One region of the Glaciimonas sp. OK215 genome, then DNA from elsewhere that is predicted to be linked to it. Evidence: predicted binding sites of a transcription regulator. Region 1 holds the regulator's gene; the other holds the start of a gene.
What was found. The regulator FNR, encoded in region 1, switches genes on or off when oxygen is low (the NO sensors DNR and NnrR bind a similar motif). The targets are predictions, from matches to a motif close to TTGATNNNNATCAA.

Region 1 (13,685 bases):
GGCTTCGGCTTGCTGGGGCTGATGCGCGCCGCGCACGGTCTACCGATGAACTGGCTGGATGCGGTATGCATGAGCCCGATCGCAGCGGGAGTACAACCATGAATGCGGTGCTGAGCGCGGTCCCTGCTGTTGAGCTGGTTCAGCCGGGCAAAGTACGCGCAGCGGAGCCGGTCTGTTTTCATTGCGGCTTGCCGATCCCGGCCAACGCCAGCTGGCAAGTTCCGATTGAGCGCGTCATGCGTCCGATGTGCTGCCCCGGATGCCAGGCAGTGGCGCAAAGCATCGTCGATTACGGCTTCAGCGATTATTACAACACCCGCACCGGATTTTCCGCGACGACCGGGCAAGAGGCGCTGATTCCACCGGAACTCCAGTTGTACGACAGGCAAGAAATCGCGGGCCAATTTGTCGGCGATGCCGATGCCGGAACATGCGAGGCGACGTTTTCGATAGAGGGCATCCGTTGCGCGGCTTGCGTGTGGCTGATCGAGCGGCGCCTGGCGCGCTTGCCAGGCGTGCAAAGCGCCGCTGTGAATGTCTCCACCGAACGACTCCACGTGGGTTGGGCCCGAGAGGCGTGCAAGCCGAGCGACATACTGAAATCGCTGCGCGAAATCGGCTATACCGCCTATCCGTTCGATCCGCTCAGGCATGGCGAGCAATTGGGCCGGGCCAGGAAAATACTGTTTCGCCAGCTGTTCATTGCCGGATTGTCGATGATGCAGGTGATGATGTATGCGTTCCCGGTGTATCTGGCGACCGATGGCACGATGGACGGCAATATGACCAGCCTGATGCGCTGGGCGGGGCTGTTGCTGACCTTGCCTGCAGTAGCTTATTCGGCGCAACCCTTCTTCAGGGGGGCATGGCTTAATCTGAAGCATCGCATGCTGGGCATGGATGTGCCGGTTGCGCTCGGCATCGCGGCTGCTTTCGGCGCCAGCGTGGCCGCTACCTGGCGCGGCTATGGCGATGTGTATTTCGACTCGATCACGATGTTTATTTTCTTGTTGTTATGCAGTCGCTATCTGGAACTCGTCGCGCGGCGCAAGGCGGCTTCGGCGCTGGATAATTTGCAGCATGCATTGCCGGCCTCGGCGTGGAGCATGCCGGGCTATCCCGCCCGTCGCGATACCGAGCTGATAGCGGCTGCCCAATTGTGCGAGGGCGACGTCATCCTGGTCAAGCCGGGAGAAGCGATTGCCGCCGACGGCATCATTCTTGAAGGCGATACCGCTGTCGACGTTTCATTGCTGACGGGAGAAAGCCAGGCGCAGCGCAAGACGGTTGGCGCCGACCTGCCCGGCGGCGCAGTGAATGCGACCCAGCCGATCGTGCTGCGCATCACACGGCCGGCGGGCGACAGTACCTTGTCGGTGCTGATGAAATTGATCGAGCGGGCAGGGCAGGGCAAGCCGCAACTGGCGCTGTGGGCGGACCAGGTGGCGGCATGGTTCGTCACGCTACTGCTGCTGTTCGCGCTGACGGTCTTCATCGTGTGGGAATGGATCGATCCGGCGCGTGCATGGCCGATTGCCATTGCGGTATTGGTGGTGTCCTGTCCCTGTGCATTGTCGCTGGCGACCCCCACCGCATTGGCGGCCGCGACAGACCGGTTGCTGCGGAGCGGCATCCTGATCGTGCAGCCGCATGTCCTGGAGACGCTGCAGCGCGCCACGCACATCATCTTTGACAAGACCGGCACGCTGACTGTCGGCAAGCCGCTGCTGCTGCACATAGAAGCGCTGGGTGCAGCGTTACCGGCGTGGTGCCTGCATGTCGCTGCGGCGCTGGAGGCGTCCAGCGCGCATCCTCTGGGGGGAGCGATCGTGGTGGCGCATGAGAACGATTTGTGGAAGTTTGCAGCCGGGTCGGTCTGCGACCTGCAGCATGTTGTCGGCCAGGGACTGGAAGGCACATTAGATGGCGTACCTTACCGCCTGGGTTGCGCCGCATTCGTCCAGACCTTGGCCAACTGCCCCCTTCCCCAGACAGCAGCGCCGGATGTGACTTCCATCTATCTTGGCACCAGCGCCGCCTGGCTTGCGCGTTTCGACCTGGCCGACGGCTTGCGCAACGACGCACGCCAGGTCATCAGGAATTTCCAGGAGCGAGGAAAAACCGTCATCCTGTTAAGCGGAGATCAGCAAGCCGTCACACGGCGGGTTGCCGACGAACTCGGGATTGGGACTGCGCTAGGTGAATATCTGCCCGATCAGAAGCTCGCGTTCGTGCAAGCCTTGCAACGCGATGGCGCCATCGTCGCGATGGTCGGTGACGGCATCAACGATGCGGCAGTATTGCGCGCTGCGGATGTGTCGTTTGCCATGGGCGGCGGGACGGCCCTGGCGCAAACGCATGCCGACTGCGTGTTGCTGTCCGGCCGCCTGTCTTCTCTATGCGAGGTGGAAGAAACGGCGTCGCAGACGATTTCCGTGATGCGCCAGAATCTGGCGTGGGCCATGCTGTATAACCTGCTGGCGATACCTGCCGCCGCGCTGGGATTGCTCAATCCATGGCTCTCCGGAATCGGCATGTCTGTCAGCTCCGCAGTCGTGGTCGTCAATGCATTGCGCTTGCGCCGCATCGCGCGTGCGCACGCAGACGCCGGCCTGCCGCCAGCCGTATTTCCCGCTTCCGCGAAAGCGCTGCAGAGAGGGTAGAGCGGTCCAATATGGAAGCATTATTCTTGCTCATTCCGCTTAGCATCGGCATCGTATTCCTTGCGATCTGGGTGTTTTTCAAGATGTCGGACGGCGGTCAATTTGACGATATGGTCGGCCCGGCCTGGCGCATTTTGCAGGACGACGATCAAGCCGAAAATACGGAAACTCCGTCTGAAGATTGATTGATGCCGGCGAATTTGATTCATATCAAGGAATTTAAGCGGCCATCCTTTTACTCTCCCAGCGTCATCGTTGCATTTTCCGGGAGCTTATCTGTGGGCACAGAACTGAACTACAACTACAAGGTCGTCAAGCAGTTCACCATCGCAACGATCGTCTGGGGTGTGATCGGCATGCTGGTTGGCGTCTTCATTGCCGCACAACTGGCGTGGCCGGCACTCAATTTCGATATTCCCTGGCTGACCTACGGACGCCTGCGGCCCTTGCATACGAATGCCGTCATTTTTGCATTCGGCGTATGCGGCCTGTTCGCGACTTCGTATTACGTCGTGCAGCGCACCTGCCAGGTACGGCTGTTCTCGGATAAATTGGCCGCTTTCACGTTCTGGGGTTGGCAACTGGTGCTGGTCGCAGCGGTGATCACGCTGCCGATGGGTTTCACGCGCGGCAAAGAGTATGCGGAACTTGAATGGCCGATCACGATCCTGATCGCCATTGTGTGGGTGGCGTATGCCGTGGTGTTTTTCGGTACGCTGGTCAAGCGCAAGGTCAAGCATATCTATGTGGCGAACTGGTTTTTCGGCGCCTACATCATCGCGGTTACCTTGCTGCACGTCGTCAACGGCGCCAGCATGCCGGCATCGATGTGGAAATCGTATTCCGCCTATGCCGGTGTGCAGGACGCGATGATCCAGTGGTGGTATGGCCACAACGCGGTCGGATTTATCCTGACGGCGGGCTATCTCGGCATGGTGTATTACTTCATTCCGAAGCAGGCGGAACGTCCGGTATATTCCTATCGCTTGTCGATCGTCCACTTCTGGGCGCTGATTTTTACCTACATGTGGGCCGGTCCGCATCATCTGCACTACACGGCGTTGCCGGACTGGACGCAATCGATCGGGATGGTGTTCTCGCTGATCCTGCTGGCGCCATCCTGGGGCGGCATGATCAACGGCATGATGACGTTGTCCGGCGCATGGCACAAACTGCGCTCCGACCCGATACTGAAATTCATGATCGTGTCCTTGTCGTTCTACGGCATGGCGACCTTTGAAGGTCCGATGATGGCGATCAAGACCGTCAATTCGCTGTCGCATTACACCGACTGGGGTATTGCCCATGTTCATTCCGGCACGCTGGGCTGGGTCGGCTTCATCACGATGGGCTCGATGTATTACCTGATTCCCCGTTTGTCGGGCAAAAAAGAGATGTGGAGTACGAGTTTGATCGAGACCCATTTTTGGGTGGCGACGATCGGTATCGTGCTGTACATCACCTCGATGTGGATCGCCGGGGTGATGCAGGGCTTGATGTGGCGGGCAGTCAACCCGGACGGGACGCTGACATACACCTTCGTCGAAGGCGTCAAGGCGACCTTTCCCTACTACGTGATCCGCTTCAGCGGCGGCTTGCTGTACCTCTCCGGCATGCTGCTGATGGCCTACAACACGTTCATGACAATGCGTGACGGGGTCGCAGTCGAGGCACGTATTCCCTCGCTGTTACCCACACCCGCTTGATACCAGGAGTCAACCATGAAATTTTCCCATGAGTGGATCGAAAAGAATCCCTGGCTCCTGATTGCGCTGGTGCTGCTGGTCGTGAGCGTCGGCGGCCTGGTTGAAATCGTGCCGCTGTTCTTTCAGAAATCGACAACCGAGCCGATCACAGGGCTCAAGCCATACTCTCCATTGCGGCTGGTCGGACGCGACATTTACATTCGCGAAGGCTGCTATGGCTGTCATTCGCAAATGATTCGTCCGTTCCGTGCCGAGACCGAGCGCTACGGACATTATTCAGTGGCAGGCGAATTTGTCTATGACCGCCCGTTCCAGTGGGGGTCGAAGCGGACTGGCCCGGATCTGGCCCGGGTTGGCGGACGCTATAGCGACGAGTGGCATCGCACCCACCTGAATAACCCGCGCGATGTGGTGCCGGAATCGAATATGCCGGGCTATCCGTGGCTCGCCGCCACGCCACTGGTTGCGGAGGATGTGCTGCCAAAAATGCGCGCGCTGAAGCGGCTGGGTGTGCCGTATTCGGAAGAAGAAATCAGGCAGGCGCCAGGTACCCTGGCTGGCAAAACCGAGCAGGATGCATTGATCGCCTTCCTGCAAGGACTCGGTACTTTGATCAAGACAAGGAACTGATCATGGCAATCGACAATACCTTTACCCAGGCCAGCATCGTCATGACGGTGATCAGCCTGGCGACATTTCTTGGCATTCTCTGGTGGACGTATGGCATCAAGCGCAGCGGCGATTTCGATGCCGCCGCACGGTTACCGTTCGACGATGACGATGATGCTGTCGTAGCGCAGGGCACGGAGGATCATCATGGCTGATTTCACAAGTGGTTTCTGGAGCATCTATATCACCGTATTGACGCTACTCAGCATTTTCGGATGCGGCGTACTGCTGTGGTCGCAGTCGCACCACAAGGTCAGGTTGCCGGCAGAATCAGGCGCTCCCGGTGCAATACGCGCTCAAACCGAAACGACCGGCCATGTCTGGGATGACGATCTGACCGAGTTGAACACGCCGATGCCGCGCTGGTGGATGTGGCTGTTTTACATCACCATCGTGTTCGCCCTAGGGTATCTGGTGCTGTACCCGGGGCTCGGCACCTACGCCGGCAAGCTGGGCTGGAAGTCGAGCGGCGCCTACCAGGAAGAGTTGAAAAAGGCGGATAGCCAATACGGCCCGCTGTTCGCCAGGTATTTGCAGCAGGATCTGAAGGTAGTGGCGGCCGACCCGCAGGCGCATGCGATCGGTGAGCGTCTGTTCCTGACTTATTGCGCGCAATGCCACGGTTCGGATGCGCGCGGCGGCAAAGGTTTCCCGAACCTGACTGACAAGGACTGGCTGTATGGCGGTGACCCGAACGTGATCCAGACCACGATCCTGTACGGGCGCCACGGCCAGATGCCGTCCATGGCGGCGGCGCTCGGCTCGGACAAGGATGTCGAAAATGTCGCGCACTATGTATTGAGTTTGTCGGAGTCGCCGGCTTCCGATCCTATCAGGGCAGCATTTGGCAAAGCCAAATTCGGCAGCTGCGCCGGATGCCACGGCGCGGATGGGCACGGCAATCAGGCAATGGGCGCTCCGAATCTGAGCGACAAGATATGGTTATATGGCGGTAGCGCGGAAACCATCATGGAAACCATCCGCAAAGGCCGCGATAACACGATGCCTGCATTCAAGGACTTTCTGGGCGAGGCGAAAGTCCATGTGCTGGCAGCCTATGTATGGAGTCTATCGAATGAAACATCGGATTTCGACCAGAAATGATTCGCCCTCATCCGGCTTTATTGTGAGTTCCAATGCATAACGTCGCTCCTCAGGAGTCTGTCATCAAGATGTACGCCGCGCGCACGCAGATTTACCCGCGCGAGGCGAAGGGCCGCTATGCGATCTGGCGCTGGGTATGCGTGTGGCTGACGCAACTGGTGTTCTATGGCTTGCCATGGCTGAACTGGAACGGCCGCCAGGCCGTGCTGTTCGACCTGGGCGCGCGCAAGTTTTACATTTTCGGGGTCGTCTTGTGGCCGCAGGATTTCATCTATCTTGCGGTGCTGCTGATCATCTGTGCGTATGCCCTGTTTCTGGTGACCGCCCTGGCTGGGCGGGTCTGGTGCGGATTCGCCTGTCCGCAAACGGTGTATACAGAAGTATTCATGTGGATCGAGCGCAAGATCGAGGGGCCGCGCAGCGCACGCATGCGGCTCGACCAGCAGCCGTGGTCGGTTGAACGGCTCTCAAAGAAAACCGCCAAGCATGTGCTGTGGGGAGCGCTTGCACTCTGGACCGGATGCACCTTCGTCGGCTACTTCACACCGCTGCAAACCTTGTTGCGCGAGGCGCACAACGTCGCGCTGGGGCCGTGGGAATGGTTCTGGATTCTGTTCTACGCGTTGGCAACCTACGGCAACGCGGGGTGGATGCGCGAGCAGGTCTGCAAATACATGTGTCCGTATGCGCGCTTCCAGAGTTCGATGTTCGACAAGGACACGCTGATCATCACCTACGATCAGGAACGCGGCGAGCCGCGTGGCGCGCGTGGGAAGAAACAGGATGCCGCAGCCAGGTCGCAGGGCGATTGCATCGACTGCTCGATGTGCGTGCAGGTTTGCCCCACCGGCATCGATATCCGGCAAGGCTTGCAGTATGAGTGCATCGGTTGCGCCGCTTGCGTCGATGCCTGCAATCTGGTCATGACGAAGATCGCTGCACCGCCAGGGTTGATTCGCTATTCGACCGAGCATGCGATCAGCGGGCACCTGTCGCTGCAAGAGATGCGGCAGCGCGTGCTGCGTCCGCGGGTGATGATCTATAGCGGCATACTGCTGCTGATCGTAACGGCCTTCTTTGGCACGCTGATCATGCGTACCCCGCTCAAGCTCGATGTCATTCGCGACCGCGGTGCAATGGGGCGGGAAGTGGAAGACGGCATGATCGAGAACGTGTACCGGCTGCAGATCATGAACACGGCGGAAACCTCGCACCGTTACAAGATTGCCGTCTCGGGGCTCAAGTCGATTGCGCTGGCCACGCCGGATGAAGTGGAACTGGAGGGCGCCAGCTCGCGCGCGGTGCCGGTGCGTGTGCGGGTCGATCACAGCAACGGCAAACCCGGCTCAAACAAAATCGTGTTCGAACTGAAGGCGCTGGATGATGCGCGCCTGCAGGTGCAAGAGAATGCCGTATTTTTCGTGCCGAAATAGGTCCCAAGGAGAAAATCATGCATACCGCTTCCCCGTTAATCGATCGACTACACACTGCGCGGCCTTGGTACACCCAGGCGTGGCCATGGCTTCTGATGCTGGGCCCGGCCGTGGTCGTCGTGGCGGCCACGTATACCGGCTGGCTGGCATTTTCGCGACAGGACGCGCTGGTAGTGGGCGACTATTACAAGCAGGGACTGGCCATCAATCAGGATTTGCAGCGCGATCGTGTGGCGACCGGTATGGGATTGTCGTTGAATGCTCGTTACGACGCTGCCAGCGGGAAGCTGAACGGCACGCTGCGGAGCTTCGGTACGCCCATTGCCAGGAAAATCCTGCTCCATCTGGCGCATCCGACCCAGCCGGAAAAGGACCTCCAGCTCGCAGCACAACCCAATCCGCACGGCGATTTCAGCGTCGGATTACCGATGCTGGAAAGGGCCCGCTGGGAGATCTTGGTTGAGGGGGAACGGCGCGACTGGCGTTTGAGCGGCTCCTGGAACTGGCCGCAGCAGCAGATGATCGCCCTCAAGGCCGATTTACCGCCCGCCGAATGAAAGAGGGGAGACCATGTTGCGATACGTGATGAATATACTTTGGCCGTCTTTTCTGGTGGCGATGGTCGCAGAAGGCTGTTTTTTTTCGCTCTTCGATCCGGCGGATTTGTTACGTCTCGGCGGCCAACATGCTCTGCCGCCGATAGCCGGCTACACGATCGGCTTTTTCTTCTTCTGGAGTTTTTGTTCGCTGGCGAGCATGCTGACGCATTACCTGTTCAGCGTGCCGGACGAGCGCGGCCCGCCGTTCTGAAGTGGAAGCGTTACATCGGGCTGCAGTTTTCCGTGCCGGCCGCCAGCGCTCTTAACATCGCCGGATCGAGCAGTTGCAGCTCACGCTTATCGACTTTGAGCCAGCCCTGCTTCTTGAACCGGGACAGCAACCGGCTAATGCTCTCGATGGTCAGTCCCAGATAATTGCCGATGTCCTCGCGCGACATCCGCAACTGGAAACTGGTGGACGAATAACCGCGCGCCGCATAGCGCGATGACAGATTCACCAGAAAAGCCGCAAAGCGCTGTTCCGCGCGCATATTTCCCAGTAGTAGCATCACATTCTGCTCGCGCGTGATTTCCTGGCTCATGATTCTGTGAAAATGACGCAGCAGCATCGGGATGTGGCCGAACAGCTCTTCCAGGCGCGAGAACGGAATCTCACAGACCTCGCTATCCTCCAGCGCAACCGCGTCGCATTGGTGCCGGTCGCCGCTGATCGCATCCATGCCCAGCAATTCGCCAGCCATCTGGAAACCGGTGACCTGTTGCTCGCCGCTAGGATTGATCTGATAAGTCTTGAAATGCCCAAACCGGATGGCATACAGATTTGTGAACGGGTCATCCATTCGGTACAGGCCCTCGTCTCGCAAGATGCGACGGCGGCGTCCGACAACCTGGTCGAGCCGGTTGATGTCCGCATCGTCCAGCCCCATGGGAAGGCATAAGTGGTGCAAGCTGCAATTGGCGCAACTTGCCTTTAATGCACCGACATTCAAGGCTGGCGACGCGGTATAGGAAAGCGGCTGGCTCATAGTGGTAATTGTTGTGATTATTCAACATTGTAGTGATGGCTAAGGCGAATGTACTCTAAATGCGGAATACATACAAACGCAGCGCAACGCCGCTGCCCACGCATTGCGTGCCATTTGATCCATGTCAAAAAGTCCTGAGGAGAACAGGCATAGGATCTTCTCATCGGATTCTTTTCCCGCACCTGAGGACATCATGTTCAAGACCATATTGTTGGCGACCGACGGCTCCGATCTGTCGGACAAGACTGTTCAGGCGGCAGTCGAATTTGCCAAGAGCAACGGCAGCAAGATCATCGGCTTGTCGGTTGCCGAAATCTATTCCTATTTCCCGGTCTCGACGATGGGCGGCGCTGAAGATCTGCGTTTGCTGACAGATGCGGTCGAGCAGCAAGCGGAAGAAAATGTGCAAAAAATCGCGGATCTGGCGAAGCAAGCCGACGTGGCGTGCGAAGTCTATTGTCCAAAGGGCTGGTGCGCTCAGGAAATCGTCAAGACCGCCGAGCAGCACCACTGCGATGTGATTTTCATGGCGTCGCATGGCAGAAAGGGCGTGAGTAAATTGCTGTTGGGCAGCGAGACACAGAAGGTCCTGGCTTATTCCCGCATTCCTGTGATCGTGTACAAGGCATCGGCCTGACCGCTGGTGATGCATCGATTCAAGCGCGATCATTAGGCTCGACCAAAGCAGGAGCGTTCAGATGTCCTACAAAATCATTCTGGTGCATGTCGACAAGTCGGCGCATCTTGACTTGCGGATTGAAGTCGCCGCAAAAATGGCGTTACATGAAAATGCCCACCTCATCGGCGTTGCTGTCACAGGGCTATCCCGATCACTGCACCGGCCGCTACTTTCCGGCCGGGACGGCAGCAATCTGGCGTCCTATAAAGCCGACTATCTGGACACGCTGCGGCAGCGTGCGCACGCCGCGCTCGAGAAATTTGACACGCTGGTGCGCGCAATCGGCGTGACTTCTTATGAAAAGCGGCTGATCGATGACGAGGCCGCGGCTGCCATCAGCATGCTGGGCCTGTATGTCGATCTGATCGTTCTCGGCCAGAGCGACACCGACGATCAATCCCTGACTGCGAAGGTCGATTTTCCGGAATACGTGACACTTAACGCCGAATGCCCGGTCTTGATTGTCCCTTCTGCCGGGCCGGTCTCCTGCATTGGCGGGCGGGTGCTGATTGCATGGAATGGGAGCATGGCGGCTTCGCGCGCAGTCAGGAGTGCCATGCCATTGCTAAAACAGGCGAACCAGGTTCAACTCGCCATCGTCAATCCTGCCTCTGGTCCGGATCCGCAATGTGAAGAGTCGGGCGCCGAGATGGCCGCTTATCTGGCTCGCCACCACATCACGGTTGAACTGGTTCGGCGCACGGTCGCAGACGATGCCGGGCACACGCTGCTGGCGCTCGCGGCCGACCTGTCTGCCGACGTGATCGTGATGGGCTGCGTTGCGCATCAGCGCTGGCGGGGGATGTTGCTCGGCGGCGCCACCCGTGTGGTGCTGGAAGAGGCCGCCGTAGCGGTGTTGATGTCGCATTAAGGCCGTGGCGGCCACGTCAATGAGGTGTCGATACTGCAGTTGGCAATCCCGTGCGGATCGGCATCGCCCGTGTCGGCGCGGCAACAGAGGCAGTGCGCACAGACATCATCATGCAGGTTTTCAGGAGAATTGCGATGCGTACCATGAAAGCAGCAGTGTTCCTCCGTCCGGGCAAGATCGCGCTCGAGGAAAAGCCCGTACCGGTTGCCGGTCCCGGCGAGGCGGTAATCAAAATAACCACCACCACGATCTGCGGCACCGATGTGCATATCCTCAAGGGGGAATATCCGGTTGAGGCGGGGCGCACTATCGGTCATGAGCCGGTGGGAGTGATCGAAGAATTGGGCGCGGGCGTGAGTGGATATTCGGTCGGACAACGGGTGATCGTCGGTGCGATTACCCCGTGCGGACAATGCCATCCTTGTCTCGACGGTCATCAGTCCCAATGCGGCGGCAAGGCGGCCGGCGGCTGGCGCTTCGGCAACACGATAGACGGCTCTCAGGCGGAATACCTGCTGGTGCCGCACGCGATGTCGAATCTCGAACCGATTCCGGACGGACTCACGGATGAGCAGGTGTTGATGTGCCCTGACATCATGAGTACCGGTTTCGGCGGGGCGGAAAGCGGGGAGATAAAGATCGGTGACACGGTCGTGATTTTTGCACAGGGGCCGATCGGTTTGTGTGCAACAGCGGGGGCAAAATTAAAAGGCGCAAGCCTGATCATCGCGGTTGACGGCGTGAGTGCGCGCCTTGAAGTGGCGAAAAAGCTGGGTGCCGATGTCACGATCGACTATACGAAGACCGATCCGCTGACCGAGATCATGCGTCTGACCAACGGGCGCGGCGTCGATGTTGCAATCGAAGCGTTGGGTACGCAACAGACGTTTGAAAGTTGTCTGCGCGCTCTCAAGCCAGGTGGCACGCTCTCCAGCCTTGGCGTGTATTCCGGCAAGATTTCCTTGCCGCTGGATGCCTTTGCCGCTGGTCTGGGCGATCACAAGATCGTCACCACCCTGTGCCCCGGCGGGAAAGAACGCATGCGCCGGCTGCTGAATGTGGTGGCGTCGGGCCGGGCGGATTTGCAGGCAATGGTCACGCATCGCTTTAAACTGGATCAGATCGAACAGGCATATGAATTATTTGCCAACCAGCGCGATGGCGTGTTGAAGGTCGCGATTACACCGTGATGCTGTAATATGCGCCCATCAAAAAAATGCATTTCGAGGATCCATGGGCGTATTTCAAAAACCGATAGTCATGCTGGATTTCGAGACCACCGGGCTGAGTCCTGCAATGGGTGATCGCATCACGGAAGTCGCAGCCCTCAGGATCGTTGAAGGCGAAATCGTCGAGCGCTTCGTTTCGCTGGTGAATTGCGGGGTGCGGATACCTTCTTTCATTACCCATCTGACCGGTATTTCGCAAGCGATGGTCGATAGCGCGCCGCCAGTCGCTGAGGTTGTCCCGGAATTGCTGCGATTTATCGGCGGCGACGCGTTGGCCGCCCACAACGCCAGTTTTGACGCCAAGTTTTTATTGGCGGAAAGTGCGCGTCTGGATGTGCAGCCGCGCTATAGCGCACTGATTTGCTCGTTGAAATTATCGCGTCGTGTGTTCCCGGGCATGCCGAGCTACAAGCTTGGATCGCTGGCCACCGCATTGCGGATACCATTTCACGGCACGGCGCATAGAGCGGAAGCGGATGCCGAAGTATCGGCGAACTTACTGTTACACGTCGCCCGTAGCCTGGCGCATACCTACCGCGTGCCATCTATCCACCCGGATTTGCTGGTATCGCTGAATCAGCTGAGCGCCGCCAAAGTCCCCGACTTCCTGGCGCGGCAGCTGGGCAAGCAGGTCTAGTTGGCGTAGCGGCTTTCTTGCGTTTACAGCTCGGAGATAAAGCGCATCTTGAAGCTGCGGCCTTTGATATTGCCATTGCTCAGGCGAGAAAAGGCGTGCTTGGCCATGCGTCTTTCCAGCGCGACATAGGTCATGAATTCGAATACGCTGATTTTGCCGACCTGCTCTTTGGTCAGCTCCGCATCGCCGGTCAGCGCGCCCAACAGATCACCCGGACGCAGCTTGTCTTTCTTGCCGCCCATGATGCATAGCGTCACCATAGGCGCTTGCAGCGGACCGCCTTCAGCCGGTTCCAGCTCGGCCAGATCGAACCAGCTAACCGGTCCGTTCTGGTAGTCCTCGATCAGCTTCACCCATTTTTTTTCATTCGGCGCACACAGGCTCAGCGCCAGCCCCTTGTCGTGACCGCGCCCGGTACGGCCGATGCGGTGGATATGGACTTCGGTGTCTTTCGACACATCGACGTTAATGACCGCGCCCAGGGTCTGGATATCCAGGCCGCGTGCGGCGACGTCAGTGGCGACCAGCACCGAGCAACTCTGGTTGGCGAATTGCACCAGGATTTCATCCCGCTCGCGTTGTTCCAGTTCACCGTATAACGCGAGTGCGCTAAACCCCTGGTCGCGCAATTCAGCCGCCAATTCGCGGCAATGGATTTTGGTGTTGCAGAAGGCGATGGTCGAGACCGGTCTGTAGTGGTTCAGCAGTTGTGCCACGGCGGCATTCCGGCCGTCGTAGCTGACTTCGTAAAAACGTTGTTCGATCTGGCCGGCATCGTGCTGCGCCTCGACTTTTACTTCGACCGGCTGGCGTAAAAATTCGGCACTGGCCTTACGTATGTCGTCCGGATAGGTTGCCGAAAACAGCAGCGTCTGACGGCGCGTCGGGCAAGCGCTGACGATGCCTGAGATTTCTTCGTAAAACCCCATGTCGACCATGCGGTCGGCTTCGTCCAGCACCAGCGTTTGCACCGTTCCCAGGTTGATGCTGCCACGGCCGATGTGATCGCGTATCCGTCCCGGCGTGCCGACAATAATATGCGCGCCGTGCTCCAGTGAGCCAATCTGCGGCCCCATCGGTGAACCGCCGCATAGCGTCAGGATTTTGAC
Region 2 (6,046 bases), 1.6 Mb from region 1:
AATGACTTCAGTTTTTCCATGATGCTGCTCTGCCCGGGGTTCTGCATGACGGTGATCGGCATGTCACTGGGATTCGTTGAATGAAATATCGTGTCCGGGGAAGGCTTGAATCAGTGCCTCAATCGCTTCGCTCGTACGCAGTCCCCACATCTTTGAGACAGCATACGTTTTGCCGTTTGCGCGTATCAATTCGTCGTCTGCGATGAAATAGCGGTAAGTATCAGGCTTCTTGCCGAGCGCAATAAGATGCTTTGCAAATGCATCTTCGAAAGACTTTGCGTCGAGCTCTCCATCGACAGACCAAAGTGCATTCCCTCTCCAGGTAATGGTGCTGCGTATCTGTTCGGGATCAACTTTTCCGTCACACAGACTTCGAATCACTTGGTAAATCGCCCTTCGCTTTGGAAGGCTATTAAAGATATTAGGCCCAACAGTAATGTCGTAGCGAGTCATGTCCCGGTCTTGAGTTCGGGCCGCTCGCTCGACAACCTTTTTTTCACGAATTTTTATCGTATAGTCCATGGCCTCTGGTAGTGGCACCACCTGCTGCACATCAATCAGTAGCCGGTTGCCGTCCTTATACGGACGTAGGCGCACGCACCTTATGTCCAGATCGCGATCATTTAGCCACAGAACTGCTGTTGTGATCTCCTTGGAGAACTCCGCTCCCGCGAGAACGATGCGCACATCTTGCGCAAATTGCTCCTCGATCGCATTTTCCCACTCCAAAAATTCAAGGAGACGACTACGAGCGTCATCGTTGCTATCGATCGCACGTAAATACCTCTGATATACGTCAACTGCGGCATCGAACGTCAGCGTAGACACCATAGCCGCATAACGAATCGCTTGTAGCTCCATATGCCCGCCGTCCTCGGTACGTTTCAGTTCGATAACCACTAAATTGGCGTTCTTGTCGATGGCAAGTAAATCGATGCGACGTCCCGCCCTCATTTGCTCGAACGAAAATGTCCAGCACCCTGTCATAGTCTTGGTCAGTCTCCGTATAGTAAGCAATGACCTCATCAACATGGATGGCGTGGTACAGACGCCCCAAATTCCGCTCAAAAATTCGCCGTTCGCTTTTCGATAAACCACGAGCGTCCAACTCTTCATCTTTTTTTTCCAAGAAGTCGTCAAGCGTTTGGCGTTGATCGAAATCCATGATTTGTCCCACGCGGAACCAATAGTGCTCCGAATCCGACGGAGGGGTTGCCTCCATGAACGCGAACTTGTAGTAGATGTTGGTTTCAGCGCCTTCATTGTCGAGGCGGGGATCAGCCAAAAGGTCGATGTGCAGACGCTGCGCGCTCCATGTATCAGCACTATCCCAGCGCCCGTACTTTTTCTTCATCGTGTACGTTCCCTTAAGCCCGATCATTAGGGAAGTCAGACGCTGTTGTCCGTCAAGTACCATCGATAAATTAGCAACCCCGTCCGTGCAGGCGAGTTCGTTGTGCGTGCCGCCGTGTCGTGCTTTCTCCAAGAATTTATAGACTTGCCACTTGTCGCGATTTTCAGGTTTCAGCTCCCAGAACAAAAACGAACTAATCGGATATCCTCGCAGAATAGAATCGAACAACTCGACGATCTGCTCAGGCTTCCAAACAAATTCCCGCTGAATCGCCGGAAGAAAATACTGTCGGTTCATCCGGCTTACCGCTAGTGCGATAGATTCTGATCGATAGCTCATCGAGTCCTTTGTGGGTATTGAAATATTAGTTGAAGAAATAGGACTACAAGTCAATTTATTCAAGGCATCGTAGCTTATTATCACTGCAGCAGGGCAGGAAAAATCGATCAATTTATCAATTAGACCACGCCGGAATTCGTGTCAGGGACTGCTCCCGATTGGAGAATAAACGAGGTCTCAAGTTTGCGATTGTCGCTTGCTGGTCTTTTCGCTGGACCATCCGTGTTGATGGGGACCCAATGAAAAAATCGCGTAAGCAAAAGACCCTGAAGCACCGGTTTTGATGCATGGAAACCGGCCGGTCTTTGGCCGGTCCATTGTGGAAATTTGGCTGCTTCTTTGTCTGAAACAGTCGATGACGAAAGCCCGTATGTGCCGGTCGATCGGCAGACAAACGCGGCTCCCAGGTTTCCCCTGGAATCTATCTGCAACAAACCATGCCGACCCTGTGAGCCCTAGGCGATCCGCGATCGCCGAAACGTCAGCACCACCGCCAAGCTAGACACTCGTCTTGAAAATCCTTGTGTCGGTGGTTCGATTCCGCCCCGGGCCACCAAGTATGTACCTGCATGAACACCTGAAGGAAGTTCAAAATTCCGACGGTGGCCTCGTCGGAGAGTTGCCGTATCGGGATGCAGTCGTGGCAAAGGTGTGAGCACATGGGGCCCTCAATCGTGCGCCCATGCGCACAAAAAAGCTCGCCGTAGCGAGCTTTTTTCACACCAGACTCAGTTGTTAGAACTGGTTCATCGTGTTGTCTTTACCTGATGCTTTCAGAGCAGCTTCGCCACTGAAGTAATCTTTGTGATCATCGCCGATGTCCGAACCGGCCATGTTCTGATGCTTAACACAAGCGATACCCTGACGGATTTCCTTGCGCTGAACGCCAGCAACATAACCCAGCATACCCTGGTCACCGAAGTACTCTTTTGCCAGGTTGTCAGTAGACAATGCAGCAGTGTGATAAGTCGGCAGAGTAATCAGGTGATGGAAAATACCGGCTTCACGCGCTGAATCAGCTTGGAAAGTGCGGATTTTTTCATCTGCGGCAATCGCCAATTCAGTTGCGTCGTATTCAACACTCATCAGTGCAGCGCGATCGTAGGCAGAAACGTCTTTGCCTTCGCTTTTCATAGTGTCGAAAATTTGCTGACGGAAGTTCAGTGTCCAGTTGAATGACGGACTGTTGTTGTAAACCAGCTTGGCATTTGGAATGACTTTACGAATCGCATTGACCATACCGCCGATCTGAGCAATGTGTGGCTTCTCGGTTTCGATCCAAAGTAAATCTGCACCGTTTTGCAGAGATGTAATGCAATCCAATACGCAGCGCTCTTCACCAGTACCAGCGCGGAACTGGAACAAGTTGCTGGGCAAACGCTTAGGACGAAGAAGCTTGCCGTCGCGCTTGATGACAACATCACCGTTGCTCATGGAGTCAGTAGAAACTTCTTCAACGTCCAGGAAGGAGTTGTATTGATCGCCCAAATCGCCTGGCTCACGCGTTACCGCGATTTGCTTAGTCAAGCCTGCACCCAATGAGTCGGTACGCGCAACGATTACACCGTCGTCTATACCCAGCTCAAGGAACGCGTAACGTACAGCACGGATCTTCGCGAGGAAGTCTTCGTGAGGAACAGTTACTTTACCGTCTTGATGGCCGCACTGCTTTTCATCAGAAACCTGGTTTTCGATCTGGATACAGCATGCACCCGCTTCAATCATCTGCTTAGCCATCAGGTAGGTCGCTTCAGCATTCCCGAAACCGGCATCGATATCAGCAATGATTGGCACTACGTGGGTGATGTGGTTGTCAATTTTGTCCTGGATCGCTTGCTTGGCAGCGCCTTCTGCACCGTCTAATTGGCGGAACAAGCCGCCCAACTCGCGTGCATCAGCTTGACGCAAGAAAGTGTAAAGCTCTCTGATCAGGTCGGCAACAGCAGTCTTCTCGTGCATAGACTGGTCGGGCAACGGGCCGAACTCAGAGCGCAGCGCAGCAATCATCCAGCCGGACAGGTACAGATAGCGACGGTCGGTGCTATTGAAGTGCTTCTTGATAGAAATCATCTTCTGTTGACCGATAAAACCGTGCCAGCAACCCAAAGACTGGGTGTACCTGGACGAGTCGGCGTCGTAGTTCGCCATGTCATCGCGCATGATCTTGGCTGTGTACCTGGCGATATCCAGACCGGTTTTGAATCTGTTCTGGGCGCGCATACGTGCAGCGGACTCAGGATTAATCGCGTTCCAGGCACTACCTTCTTTGTCTTTCAGGCCGGCAATGGCTTTGATGTCGTCTTGATACTGTGACATGTGTATATCCTAAATAATAAAGCTAGATTGAAAAAACGTTTTGAGTGTCGGCACATCTGTTTACTCGCGTACGAAAAACAGGGTGGTGAAACCGAAGAAAAACTGCATGGAAGAATAATAGCCGGTTTTTTTAATATCAGCCATGTCTTATATAAGACATATGACTTAAATTAATATGTTTATTTTCAATGACTTAGATATAATATCTTGCTATGTGAAATGCATTTTCAAAAAAATGGAATGAGTTTTCAGATTTTCTTTGCATCCACATCCCACAATGTGGAATTAACTTTTCGCATCGTGGAAAAATGACAGTTCCGGCAAAAAAAAGTCATCAAGCTAAAACAGATTTCCGGTAACCGAAGTCTGACTGTGAATTACTGAGATTTTGACTCGCCTTGGCTCGTTTTGGCCTCTGGAATTTTGGGCTGACGATAGACACAATTGATGTAAGCGGTAAGCCATAGGCGTTGTATTCAGCGGGCCGCAGGGGAGGCCTTGCAGGCGTGGTGCCGCGAAACAGGCATATTCGCCCATCATCTGACTAGCTGGAAAACCGCTTTTTGCGCAGGAGCTAAAGTGCCCGGGTCGGGTGCCCGCGAAACGTTCGACTTACCTCAAAATGCAGAGCTGATTTTATCGAGCGAATTTTGCGCCAATCAGGCCTACGTTATCCGCGATCTGCATCTCGGTATGCAATGTCATCTGGAGATGACGCCAGAGTTGGTGCGCAAATGTGCAGCAAAAGGTGCTTCCGAGGTTGAAAGAGAAATCTCTGCAAATGGAAGCGCGGCGGTACAGCCGGTCGAACAGATGCTCAAGGACCTTGATGCGAGGACCTGCAATATCAACGCGACCATGCGTCGCCTGTATGACCGGTGGACGATCGGACTCAGGCGATGAGGCGAACCACAAATGCCTTTGCAAGTCCATTGCAGCAAGACAGAAGTCACTCGCGTTGATGTCATTACGGTGCATGTCAGTTCGGCGTTGCGGCGATCACTTGCGCAACCGCGTCAACGACCGCATTCACGTTGTCTGCGTTCAGGCCGGCAACGCACATGCGTCCGGAGCGCAGCAGGTAAACCCCGTATTGATCGCGCAAACGATCGACCTGCCCGGCACTCAGGCCGGTATAGCTGAACATGCCGCGCTGGGTCAGAAAACGCGAGATGTCGCGCTGCCCTACTTTGGGCAGCAAGCCCGCATGGATCGTCGTTCGCATCGTTTGAATACGCTCGCGCATCCCGGCCAGTTCGTCGGCCCAGGACTGGCGCAACTGCGGTGAATTCAACACGCTCGCGATGATGCGCGCACCGTGGGTCGGCGGGTTGCTGTAGTTGGCGCGCACCGTGCACATCAGTTGACCGAGCACGCGCGCAGCCTCCTCCGCGGTGGCGCACACCACGCTCAGGCCACCGCAGCGCTCGCCGTACAGCGAAAAGTTTTTGGAGAAGGAATTGGCGACGACGCAGCTCACTCCAGCATCAGTCAGCGCACGAACGGCAAATGCGTCTTCCTCGATGCCGTCGCCGAAGCCCTGATAAGCCATATCGACAAAGGCGATCAGATCGCGTTCCAGCAGCACCGGAATGAGCGCAGTCCATTGCGCCCGGCTCAGGTCGACACCGGTCGGGTTGTGGCAACAGGCATGCAGTAATACCACGCTGCGTGGCGACAGCTGCGACAGCGCGGCCAGCATGTCGTCGAAGCGCAAGCCGCCGGTCTGTGCATCGTAGTATGGATAAGTGTTGACTTTGAAACCGGAGCCTTCGAAGACCACGCGGTGGTTCTCCCAACTCGGATCGCTGATCCATACCTGCGAATCCGGGAAGTAGCGCCTGAGGAAATCGCTTCCCACTTTCAATGCGCCGGAGCCGCCGATACTTTGCAGCGTCGCGATGCGCTTGTCTAATAGCGCCAGGCAGCTAACGCCGAATACCAGTTCCTGCAGCGCTTTGCGGTAGTCTGCGGCCCCTGCCATGGGCAGATAAGGGCGCGGTCCGCCATTCGCCAGCAGGACGGATTCGGCCTCGC

Region 2: a site for FNR is predicted at 4,170-4,183, ahead of AC3CHX_RS19440 (isocitrate lyase). Genes of this name have one in related genera too.

The regions. Positions count from the first base shown of each region.
Region 1 covers NZ_CM173544.1:2,601,069-2,614,753, reverse strand. The annotation lists gene AC3CHX_RS11805 (sulfite exporter TauE/SafE family protein) at 1-102, shown strand, start outside; gene AC3CHX_RS11800 (heavy metal translocating P-type ATPase) at 66-2,663, shown strand; gene ccoS (cbb3-type cytochrome oxidase assembly protein CcoS) at 2,675-2,848, shown strand; gene ccoN (cytochrome-c oxidase, cbb3-type subunit I) at 2,942-4,369, shown strand; gene ccoO (cytochrome-c oxidase, cbb3-type subunit II) at 4,385-4,999, shown strand; gene AC3CHX_RS11780 (cbb3-type cytochrome oxidase subunit 3) at 5,002-5,193, shown strand; gene ccoP (cytochrome-c oxidase, cbb3-type subunit III) at 5,186-6,142, shown strand; gene ccoG (cytochrome c oxidase accessory protein CcoG) at 6,175-7,575, shown strand; gene AC3CHX_RS11765 (FixH family protein) at 7,593-8,132, shown strand; gene AC3CHX_RS11760 (hypothetical protein) at 8,161-8,385, shown strand; gene fnr (fumarate/nitrate reduction transcriptional regulator Fnr) at 8,396-9,160, opposite strand; gene AC3CHX_RS11750 (universal stress protein) at 9,354-9,797, shown strand; gene AC3CHX_RS11745 (universal stress protein) at 9,859-10,710, shown strand; gene AC3CHX_RS11740 (NAD(P)-dependent alcohol dehydrogenase) at 10,845-11,900, shown strand; gene AC3CHX_RS11735 (3'-5' exonuclease) at 11,944-12,576, shown strand; gene dbpA (ATP-dependent RNA helicase DbpA) at 12,600-13,685, opposite strand, start outside.
Region 2 covers NZ_CM173544.1:4,215,184-4,221,229, forward strand. The annotation lists gene AC3CHX_RS19425 (hypothetical protein) at 1-62, opposite strand, end outside; gene AC3CHX_RS19430 (hypothetical protein) at 64-861, opposite strand; gene AC3CHX_RS19435 (DUF262 domain-containing protein) at 797-1,693, opposite strand; gene AC3CHX_RS19440 (isocitrate lyase) at 2,429-4,009, opposite strand; gene AC3CHX_RS19445 (hypothetical protein) at 4,508-4,912, shown strand; gene AC3CHX_RS19450 (amino acid aminotransferase) at 4,989-6,046, opposite strand, start outside.